Sphaerotilus montanus: one gene and its partner. The protein of the gene in region 1 interacts with the protein of each later gene in a pairwise test. Links are inferred from orthologs where the notes say so. Each region holds a gene or a part of one and is shown on either strand. Other genes may lie near its edges.

The links. The genes of interacting proteins can lie anywhere in the genome.
Region 2: the proteins of uvrA (region 1) and uvrB interact in binary tests that used the Escherichia coli proteins (3 or more experiments, as listed by UniProt). The link is inferred for Sphaerotilus montanus from one-to-one orthologs.

What each region holds. Positions count from the first base shown.
Region 1 is NZ_JACCFH010000001.1:1,506,987-1,512,386, forward strand. Bases 1,267-4,746 are described here. They hold uvrA (excinuclease ABC subunit UvrA), read right to left. Parts: upstream 4,398-4,746; coding sequence 1,467-4,397; downstream 1,267-1,466. Other genes in these bases: BDD16_RS06750 (GGDEF domain-containing protein), read left to right, coding at 1,267-1,486; BDD16_RS06760 (amino acid ABC transporter ATP-binding protein), read right to left, coding at 4,465-4,746. Outside these bases: BDD16_RS06745 (putative bifunctional diguanylate cyclase/phosphodiesterase), read right to left, coding at 1-247; more of BDD16_RS06750, read left to right, coding at 518-1,266; more of BDD16_RS06760, read right to left, coding at 4,747-5,226; BDD16_RS06765 (amino acid ABC transporter permease), read right to left, coding at 5,216-5,400. UniProt on the Escherichia coli protein: The UvrABC repair system catalyzes the recognition and processing of DNA lesions. UvrA is an ATPase and a DNA-binding protein. A damage recognition complex composed of 2 UvrA and 2 UvrB subunits scans DNA for abnormalities.
Region 2 is NZ_JACCFH010000001.1:2,660,655-2,665,517, reverse strand. The notes cover bases 980-3,974. They hold uvrB (excinuclease ABC subunit UvrB), read right to left. Parts: upstream 3,539-3,974; coding sequence 1,421-3,538; downstream 980-1,420. Other genes in these bases: BDD16_RS12090 (amino acid aminotransferase), read left to right, coding at 3,633-3,974; BDD16_RS12100 (low molecular weight protein-tyrosine-phosphatase), read right to left, coding at 980-1,424. Outside these bases: BDD16_RS12110 (IscS subfamily cysteine desulfurase), read right to left, coding at 1-193; BDD16_RS12105 (Fe-S cluster assembly transcription factor), read right to left, coding at 257-790; more of BDD16_RS12100, read right to left, coding at 933-979; more of BDD16_RS12090, read left to right, coding at 3,975-4,829. UniProt on the Escherichia coli protein: The UvrABC repair system catalyzes the recognition and processing of DNA lesions. A damage recognition complex composed of 2 UvrA and 2 UvrB subunits scans DNA for abnormalities.

The DNA of each region.
Region 1 (5,400 bases):
GTGCAGCCTCGGTCTGCGCCTGCTGCCGGGCCTGGCGATGCCGCGCCAGCATGAACAGTCCGGGCACCCCGCCCCCCGCCAGGGCGCCCACCAGCGCCCCGAGCAGAAACGACGACTGCGGCGCGAACACCGCCACGCCCGCCACCACCAGACCCGCCAGCAGCGCCGAAGCCCGCCACGGCACAGCCCGCCCGGACGCCTGGGGAGGACGGTTCGAGCGGTGCAGCGGACGGGATCGGCGTGACATGTAAAAATTGTCACGGCTGGTCTGCCAGGCGGAAAGGACCGAATGCGCAGCCGTCCGCGGATCCCCTGCAGACAGGGGGACAGATCAGACGGCCATGGCGTGAAGTGGGTACCAGAGTGCCCGCACTCCTGACGACCGGACCGCCCGCAGCGCCCTACCATCACCGCACACTCGCTGGAGCCTGGCGAGCCCGCCGGGATGACCACACCGATGAGATACCACGACAGCATGGAGCGAAGTGCCGATGTCTTGCGACAGGCGGTGCAACTCATGAAACGCCACGGCAGTGCCCTGCACCCCGTGAACTACACGCTCTGGTACGAGTACGTGCGCGGCGAGAACCCGGCGCTGCGTGCGGCCATGGACCGCTACCTCGCCCAGCACCTGCAGCTCGACGACGCCATCGCCGACGCGATGTACCGGCGCTTTGTCACCGGTGGCGGCATTGATGCCACGCTCATCGAGCGCACCGCCGAAGGTGTCTCGACCGTGCTGACCGGCATGGCCGAATCGGCCGCCCGCGCCGGTGACCAGACCGCGCAATACGGCACCTCGCTGTCCCGACTCAGCCAGGAACTCGCCGGCAGCGCCCACTCCCCCGCGCTGGAGGAGATGCTCAACACCACGCGCCAGATGCAGGTCGCCGTGACCGAGATGCAGCAGCGCCTGTCCGACAGCCAGAACGAGATCGGCCAGCTGCGGGCCGAACTGCGCCGCGTCCACGAGGAATCGCGCCTCGACAGCCTGACCGGACTGGCCAACCGCCGCGCCTTCGACCAGCGCCTGGCGGCCTGTCTGGCCGAAGCGGACACCCCGGCCCGGCGCTACCAGCGCCCCTGCCTGATGATCGCCGACATCGACCATTTCAAGCGCATCAACGACACCTACGGCCACCCCTACGGCGACCACGTGCTGCGCGCCGTCGGCACCATCCTCAAGGAAGTCACCCCGGCAGACTGCCTGGCGGCACGCATCGGGGGCGAGGAGTTCGCGGTGCTGATGCCGTCGAGCAGCCTGTCGGAAGCCCGCTCCCTCGCCGAGAGCGTGCGCCTGCGGGTAGCGGCTGCGCGGGTTCGACGCCAAGGCCAGGACGATGACGCCACCCGCATCACCATCTCCATCGGCCTGACCCTGTTCCGTCACGGCGAGAACGGCACCGCCTTCATGGAACGCGCCGACCAGGCGCTCTACACGTCCAAGGACAGCGGTCGGGACCGGGTCACGGTGCTGGCGGGCTGAGCCGCTCGGCCGCCGCCAGCAGCGGCTTCAGGAAGCGCCCCGTGTGGCTCGCCTCGCACGCCGCCACGTCCTCCGGCGTTCCGGCGATCAGCAGCCTGCCGCCGCCTGCGCCACCTTCCGGCCCCATGTCGAGCAGCCAGTCGGCGGTCTTGATGACGTCGAGGTTGTGCTCGATCACCACGATCGTGTTGCCCGCCTCGCAGAGCTGGTGCAGGACCTGCAGCAGCAGCTGGATGTCGGCGAAATGCAGCCCGGTGGTGGGCTCGTCGAGGATGTAGAGCGTGCGGCCGGTGTCGCGCTTGCTCAGCTCCAGCGCCAGCTTGACCCGCTGCGCCTCGCCGCCCGAGAGCGTCGTCGCCGACTGCCCGAGCTTGATGTAGCCCAGGCCCACGTCCAGCAGCGTCTGCAGCTTGCGCGCCAGCGCCGGCACCGCGCTGAAGAAGGCGTGCGCGTCCTCCACCGTCATGCCGAGCACCTCGGTGATGTTCTTGCCCTTGTAGAGGACTTCGAGCGTCTCGCGGTTGTAGCGCTTGCCGTGGCAGGTGTCGCAGGGGACGTAGACATCCGGCAGGAAGTGCATCTCCACCTTCAGCACGCCGTCGCCCTGGCAGGCCTCGCAGCGCCCGCCGGCCACGTTGAAGCTGAAGCGCCCCGGCCCGTAGCCGCGCTCGCGGGCAGCCGGCATCTCGGCAAACAGCTCGCGGATCGGCGTGAACAGGCCGGTGTAGGTGGCGGGGTTGCTGCGCGGGGTGCGGCCGATGGGGCTCTGGTCGACGTTGATGACCTTGTCGAAGTGCTCCAGGCCCTCGATCTCGTCGTGCGCCTCGGGCTCCAGGTGGCTCTGGTAGAGCTTGCGGGCGACCGCGGCATAGAGCGTGTCGTTGATCAGCGTGCTCTTGCCCGAGCCGGACACGCCGGTGATGCAGGTGAACAGCCCCACCGGGATCTCGGCCGTGACGCCCTTCAAGTTGTTGCCGCGGGCGTTGACGACGCGCAGCACGCGCGGATCCGCCTGGTCCTGCAGCCGGCGGCGCTGGCCGGGCAGCTCGATGCGCAGCACCTGCGACAGGTAGCGGCCGGTCGGTGATTCGGGGTTGGCGGCCACGTCGTCGGGCGTGCCCTGGGCCATCACGCGGCCACCGTGGACGCCGGCGCCCGGCCCCATGTCGACGACGTGGTCGGCGGCGCGGATCATGTCTTCGTCGTGCTCGACCACCAGCACGCTGTTGCCGAGGTCGCGCAGGTGCTTGAGCGTGCCGATCAGGCGCTCGTTGTCGCGCTGGTGCAGGCCGATCGACGGCTCGTCGAGCACGTACATCACGCCCGACAGCCCCGAGCCGATCTGGCTGGCCAGCCGGATGCGCTGCGCCTCGCCGCCGGAGAGCGTGTCGGCGCTGCGGTCCAGGCTCAGGTAGTTCAGGCCGACGTCGTTGAGGAAGCGCAGCCGCGCCCGGATCTCGCGCACCACCTTGTCGGCGATGTCGGCCTTGGCGCCCTTGAGCTGCAGGCCCTCGAAATAGGCCAGACAGTCGGCCAGCGTGGCGTGCTCGACCTCGAAGATCGCCCGCGACGGCAGGCCGTTCGCATCGGCCAGCAGCACGTTGCGGGCCTCGCGGCGCAGGCGTGCACCGCCGCAGTCGGCGCAGGGCTTGTTGGCCTGGTAGCGCGCCAGGTCCTCGCGCACCGCGGACGAGTCGGTCTCGCGGTAGCGGCGCTCCAGGTTGGGGATGATCCCTTCGAAGGCGTGCGCCCGCTTGACGCTGCGCTTCTTGCCGTTCGCGCCCTCGGCGGCGTAGGTGAAGGTGATCTCGTCCTCGCCGGAGCCGTAGAGCAGCGCGTGGCGGTGGGCCGGCGCGAGTTCCTCGAAGGGCAGCTCCAGATCGAAGCCGTAGTGCGCCGCGACGCTCTCCAGCATCGAGAAGGTGTAGCCGTTGCGCCGGTCCCAGCCCTTGACGGCACCGCTGCCCAGGCTGAGCGTCGGAAACGCCACCACCCGCTCGGGGTCGAACACGTTGACGTGGCCCAGCCCGTCGCAGCTCGGGCAGGCACCGACCGGCGAGTTGAACGAGAACAGCCGCGGCTCCAGCTCCGACAGCGAGTAGCTGCACACCGGGCACGAGAACTTGCTGGAGAACAGGTGCTCGCGGCCGGAGTCCATCTCCAGCACGAGCGCGCGGCCTTCGGCGATGCGCAGCGCCGCCTCGAAGCTCTCGGCCAGCCGCTGCTGCGCGTCGGGACGCACCTTGAGGCGGTCGATGACGACGTCGATGTCGTGCTTCTCGGTCTTCTTGAGCGGCGGCACCTCGGTCGCCTCGACGATCTGGCCGTCGACGCGAAAGCGCACGTAGCCCTGCGCCTGCATGCCCTCGAACAGCTCGACGAACTCGCCCTTGCGGTCGCGCACCACGGGCGCGAGCACCATCAGCTTCATCTCCTCGGGCAGCGCCAGCGTGGCGTCCACCATCTGGCTGATGCTCTGCGCCTCCAGCGGCAGGTGGTGGTCGGGGCAGAACGGCGTGCCGGCGCGGGCGTAGAGCAGGCGCAGGTAGTCGTGGATCTCGGTGATGGTGCCCACCGTCGAGCGCGGGTTGTGGCTGGTGGCCTTCTGCTCGATGGAGATCGCCGGCGACAGGCCCTCGATCACGTCCACGTCGGGCTTGTCCATCAACTGCAGGAACTGCCGGGCGTAGGCGCTGAGGCTCTCGACGTAGCGGCGCTGCCCTTCCGCGTAGAGCGTGTCGAAGGCCAGGCTCGATTTGCCCGAGCCCGACAACCCGGTGATCACGACCAGCGCGTTCTTGGGCAGGTCGAGGTCGATGTTCTTCAGGTTGTGGGTGCGGGCGCCGCGGACGGAAATCAGCGACTGGCGGGCAGGCGACGCAACAGGCGGCTTGGGGGATTCGAGGGGCATGACAGGCAACTTCCGGCGGCGCAAGGGCAACCGGCCATGATACCGGCCACCCGTGCAGGACGCGGCATCAGTGCAGCGCGGACAGGAACTGCTGCAGCTCCGGCGTCTTCGGCGCGCTGAAGAGCGTCTCGGGCGGACCCACCTCGTGGATGCGGCCGGCGTGCATGAACACCACCCGGTCGGCCACCTTGCGGGCAAAGCCCATCTCGTGCGTCACCATCAGCAGCGTCATGCCCTCCCCGGCGAGCTGCTCGACGACGCGCAGCACCTCGCCCACCAGCTCCGGGTCCAGCGCCGAGGTGATCTCGTCGCACAGCAGCGCCGCCGGCTGCATCGCCAGCGCCCGCGCGATCGCCACACGCTGCTGCTGCCCGCCCGAGAGCTGGTCCGGCCAGGCGTCGAACTTGTCGGCCAGCCCGACCCGGCCGAGCAGCGCGCGCGCCTGGGCCTCGCAGGCGCGGGCGTCGCGGCGCTGCACCAGCGCGGGCGCCAGCATCACGTTGCGCCCGACCGTCAGGTGCGGGAAGAGGTTGAAGCTCTGGAAGACCATGCCGACCTGCTGGCGCAGCCGGCGCATCGCCTCGGCGTTGCCACGGCGGTGCGACAGCGATTCGCCCTGCACCGTCAGCGTGCCGGCCTGGAAGGGTTCGAGGCCGTTGACGCAGCGCAGCAGCGTGCTCTTGCCCGAGCCGCTGCGGCCGATCAGCGCGATGACCTCGCCAGGCGCCACGTCCAGGTCGATGCCCTTGAGCACCTCGTGGCGGTCGTAGTACTTGTGCAGGCCCCGGATGCGCACCAGCGCGGGGGCTTCGGTTGGCTCAGTGGACACGTTGCAGTTTCCTCTCCAGCACGCGGCTCCACCACGACAGCGGGAAGCACAGCGCGAAGTACATCAACGCCACACAGGCGTACACGGTGAAGGGACGGAAGGTGGCGTTGGTGATCATCGAGCCGGCCTTGGTCAGCTCGACGAAGCCGATGACCGAGGCCAGCGCCGTGCCCT
Region 2 (4,863 bases), 1.2 Mb from region 1 along the record:
TGATCAGACCGGCCACCTGCGCCCGCGCCTTCTCGACCGCCTCTTCCGCTTCCCAGCCCCAGGCGTGCGAGCGCGAAGCGGGATTGCCGAAGTGCTCGCGCAGCCAGGGAATCATCGCGTCCACCACGCGCGGATCGACCGGAGTCGTCGCGCCGTAGTCCATGTAGATCGGGAAGTGCGGGGTCATGTCCATGTTGAACCTGGTCGTTCTGCAGCGTCTGCTCGCATGAGCGGCGCACCGCAGAACCTGTGGTGATTACTTGGTGAGCGCCGAACCCAGCGCAAACACCGAATTGGGCGCCGTGATCTTGATCGGCTTGACCACGGGCTGGCTGGAGATGGCCCGCTTGACGGGGGCCTCCTCCACCGACACGCCGCGGTTGAGCTGATCGTCGACCAGGCTCTTCAGCGAGATCGAGTTCAGATACTCCAGCATCTTGGCGTTCAGGCTTGCCCACAGGTCGTGCGTCATGCAGCGCCCCGTGTCCTCGCCCATGCAGTTCTCGCCACCACCGCAGCCGGTGGCGTCGATGGCTTCGTCCACCGCGACGATGATGTCCGCCACGGTGATGTCCTCGGCCTTGCGGCCCAGCGAGTAGCCGCCACCCGGCCCACGGGTGCTCTCGACCAGCTCGTGCCGGCGCAGCTTGCCAAACAGCTGCTCCAGGTAGGACAGTGAAATCTGCTGGCGCGCGCTGATCGCTGCCAGGGCCACGGGGCCGCTGTGTTCGCGCAAGGCCAGATCAATCATCGCGGTGACCGCGAACCGACCTTTGGTTGTCAATCGCATGGCTTTAAGCTCCTGTAACTCGCGTTCGGCACCGCAACGGATGGCTGCGAACCGGGGCAGCAAGTCGGGTTGGACCCTCGCCCTCTTTCCCGAGTGATTTACTCGATTATAGCGAGGTGCGCCGCCGGTCACAGCTGTGGCGTCAGCGGGCACCCTGAGGCGAGTACAGGTATTCGAGCAGGCCGTCGCACGCAAGTTCCACCAGATCGAGAACATGTTCAAAGCCGGGTGCGCTGCCGTAGTACGGATCAGGGACGACGTCGCCCGCACCGGGCGGCGCAAACGACATCAGCAGGCGCACCTTGGCAAGTGCATCGGCCGGCGCATGAACGGCCAGATGGTCCAGGTGCGTCCGGTCCATGGGCACGATCAGGTCGAACCGGTGGAAATCGGCCAGCACGACCGGTCGCGAGCGCAACCCGGTCAGATCGTAGCCGCGCCGGGCCGCGTGCGCGATGCTCCGCGGGTCCGGTGCATGGGACAGCTCGTGCGAGGCCCGGGTGCCGGCCGAATCGACCACGATCCGCCCGTGCAGCCCCGCCTGCTGGACCCGGTGGCGCAGCACCGCCTCCGCAGTGGGCGAACGGCAGATGTTGGCGGTGCACACCATCAGCACCCGCTGGACGGCACTCATCGCGCCCCCTTGGGAAGCAGCACGGCGATCTGGTCGCCACCTGCGGCGCCAAACGCCTGCTCGCGCAGCAGCGCCAACTGGTCGCGCAGCCGGGCCGCCTTCTCGAATTCGAGGTTCTTGGCGTGGTCGAGCATCTGCTTTTCGAGCAGCTTGATGCGCCGCCCCAGGTCTTTCTCGGACAGCACTTCCACCTCCGCCGCGGCGTGCAACTGCGCGAGCTCCTGCAGATTGTCCTTGCCCGACTTCTCGCCGTAGACGCCGTCGATCAGCTCCTTGACATGCTTGCGGATGCTCTGCGGCACGATGCCGTGCGCGGCGTTGTGCGCGATCTGCTTGGTACGGCGGCGCTCGGTCTCGTCCATCGCCTTGCGCATCGACTCGGTGATGCGGTCGGCGTAGAGGATGGCGTGGCCATGGAGGTTGCGCGCCGCCCGGCCGATGGTCTGGATCAGGCTGCGCTCGGACCGCAGAAAACCTTCCTTGTCCGCATCAAGGATCGCCACCAGCGACACCTCGGGAATGTCCAGCCCCTCGCGCAGCAGGTTGATGCCCACCAGCACGTCGAACGTCCCCAGCCGCAGGTCGCGCAGGATCTCGACCCGCTCCACCGTGTCGATGTCCGAGTGCAGGTAGCGCACCTTCACGCCGTTTTCGCCCAGGTAGTCGGTGAGCTGCTCGGCCATGCGCTTGGTCAGCGTCGTGATCAGCACCCGCTCGCCGACCTCGACCCGCAGGCGGATCTCCTGCAACACGTCATCGACCTGCGTGGTGGCCGGCCGCACCTCGACCACCGGGTCCACCAGCCCGGTCGGCCGCACCAGTTGCTCGACCACCTGGCCGGCGTGGGTGTTCTCGTAGGCGGCAGGCGTAGCGGACACGAACACCGCCTGGCGCATCTTGGTCTCAAATTCCTCGAACTTCAGCGGCCGGTTGTCCAGCGCGCTCGGCAGGCGAAAGCCGTACTCGACCAGCGTGGACTTGCGCGCCCGGTCGCCGTTGTACATGCCGCCGAACTGGCCGATCAGCACATGGCTCTCGTCCAGGAACATCACCGCGTCCGGCGGCATGTAGTCCACCATCGTCGGCGGCGGGTCGCCTGGTTTGGCACCCGAGAGGTGGCGCGTGTAGTTCTCGATGCCCTTGCAGTGGCCGACCTCCTGCAGCATCTCCAGGTCGAACCGGGTGCGCTGCTCCAGCCGCTGCGCCTCGACCAGCTTGCCTTGCGAGACGTACTCGGCCAGGCGCTCGCGCAACTCGGTCTTGATGCCCTCCATCGCCTCCAGCACGCGCTCGCGCGGCGTCACGTAGTGGCTGGCTGGGTAGATGGTGAAGCGCGGCACCTTCTGGCGAATCCGGCCCGTGAGCGGGTCGAACAGCTGCAGCGTCTCCACCTCGTCGTCGAACAGCTCCAGCCGCACCGCCAGTTCCGAGTGCTCGGCAGGAAAGACGTCGATCGTGTCGCCCCGCACGCGGAAGGTGCCGCGGGTGAAATCAGTCTCGTTGCGCGTGTACTGCATGCGGATCAGTTGCGCGATCACGTCGCGCTGGCCGATCTTGTCGCCGACGCGCACGATGAAGCGCATCTGCGTGTAGTCCTCGGGCTTGCCGATGCCGTAGATGGCGCTGACCGAGGCGACGATGATGGTGTCGCGCCGCTCCAGCACGCTCTTGGTCGCGGACAGGCGCATCTGCTCGATGTGCTCGTTGATCGCGCTGTCCTTCTCGATGAACAGGTCGCGCTGCGGGACGTAGGCTTCCGGCTGGTAGTAGTCGTAGTAGCTGACGAAGTACTCGACCGCGTTCTTCGGAAAGAACTCGCGGAACTCGGCGTAGAGCTGCGCCGCCAGCGTCTTGTTCGGCGCGAAGACGATCGCCGGGCGGCCGAGGCGGGCGATGACGTTGGCCATCGTGAAGGTCTTGCCCGAGCCGGTGACGCCGAGCAGGGTCTGGAAGGTCAGACCGTCCTGGATCCCTTCGACCAGCTGGTCAATGGCCGCAGGCTGGTCACCCGCGGGCGGATACGGCTGAAAAAGCTGGAATGGCGAATCCGGAAAGGACACAAAACGCCCCTCGGTCGCTGGCTGGTCCGTCTCGATCTTGTCAATGTGGCTCATGCGGCTCCCGACCCGCCGTTAAAATCGGCGCAACCGCCCAGCCTACCTGAAGGTAGCGGCTCTTTCCACAACACGTCCCGCCGGACCCCCTGTCATGTCCCTCTTCTCTGCTGTCGAAATGGCCCCGCGCGACCCGATCCTGGGTCTGAACGAACAGTTTGGTGCCGACACCAACCCCGCCAAGGTCAACCTGGGCGTAGGCGTCTACTACGACGACAACGGCAAGCTGCCCCTGCTGAAGTGTGTCATCGAAGCCGAACGCCAGATGTTCGAAGCCCCGAAGGCCCGCGGCTACCTGCCCATCGACGGCATCGCCGCCTATGACAAGGCCGTGCAAGGTCTCGTGTTCGGTGCAGACAGCGCCGTGGTCACGGGCGGCCGCGTCGCCACCGTGCAAGCCATCGGCGGAACGGGCGGCCTGAAGATCGGCGCCGACTTCCTGAAGAAGGTCAACCCGAACGCAACGGTCCTGATCTCGGACCCGAGCTGGGAAAACCACCGCGCGCTGTTCACCAACGCCGGCTTCACGGTCGGCACCTACCCGTACTACGACGCCGAGAACAAGGGCATCAATTTCGCCGGCATGATCGACGCCCTGCGCGCGGCAGACGCCGGCACGGTGCTGGTGCTGCACGCCTGCTGCCACAACCCGACTGGCTACGACATCACCGATGCCCAGTGGGACGAAGTGGTCGCGGTCATCAAGGAACGCAATCTGGTCGCGTTCCTGGACATGGCCTACCAAGGTTTTGGCGAAGGCATCGCTGAAGACGGCGCCGTGATCCAGAAGTTCGTCGCCGCGGGTCTGGACTTCTTCGTCTCGACCTCGTTCTCGAAGAGCTTCTCGCTGTATGGCGAGCGTGTCGGCGGCCTGTCGGTGGTCTGCGCAAGCAAGGAAGAATGCGCGCGCGTGCTGTCGCAACTGAAGATCACGATCCGCACGAACTACTCCAACCCGCCGACGCACGGCGCACAAGTCGTCGCCACGGTGCTCAACACCCCGGCGCTGCGCGCCATGTGGGAAGAAGAACTGGCCGGCATGCGTGTGCGAATCAAGCAGATGCGCGTGCTGCTGGTCGACAAGCTGACCGCCGCTGGCGTGAAGGGCGATCTGAGCTTCATCACGCGCCAGAAGGGCATGTTCAGCTACTCCGGGCTGAACAAGGACCAGATGGTTCGCCTGCGCGGCGAGTTTGGCGTGTATGGCGTGGACTCGGGCCGCATCTGCGTGGCCGCGCTGAACACCAAGAACATCGACTATGTCGCTGATGCGATCGTCAAGGTGATGTGATCCGAGATCATCACGGATCGAAGAGCGCCCTGCG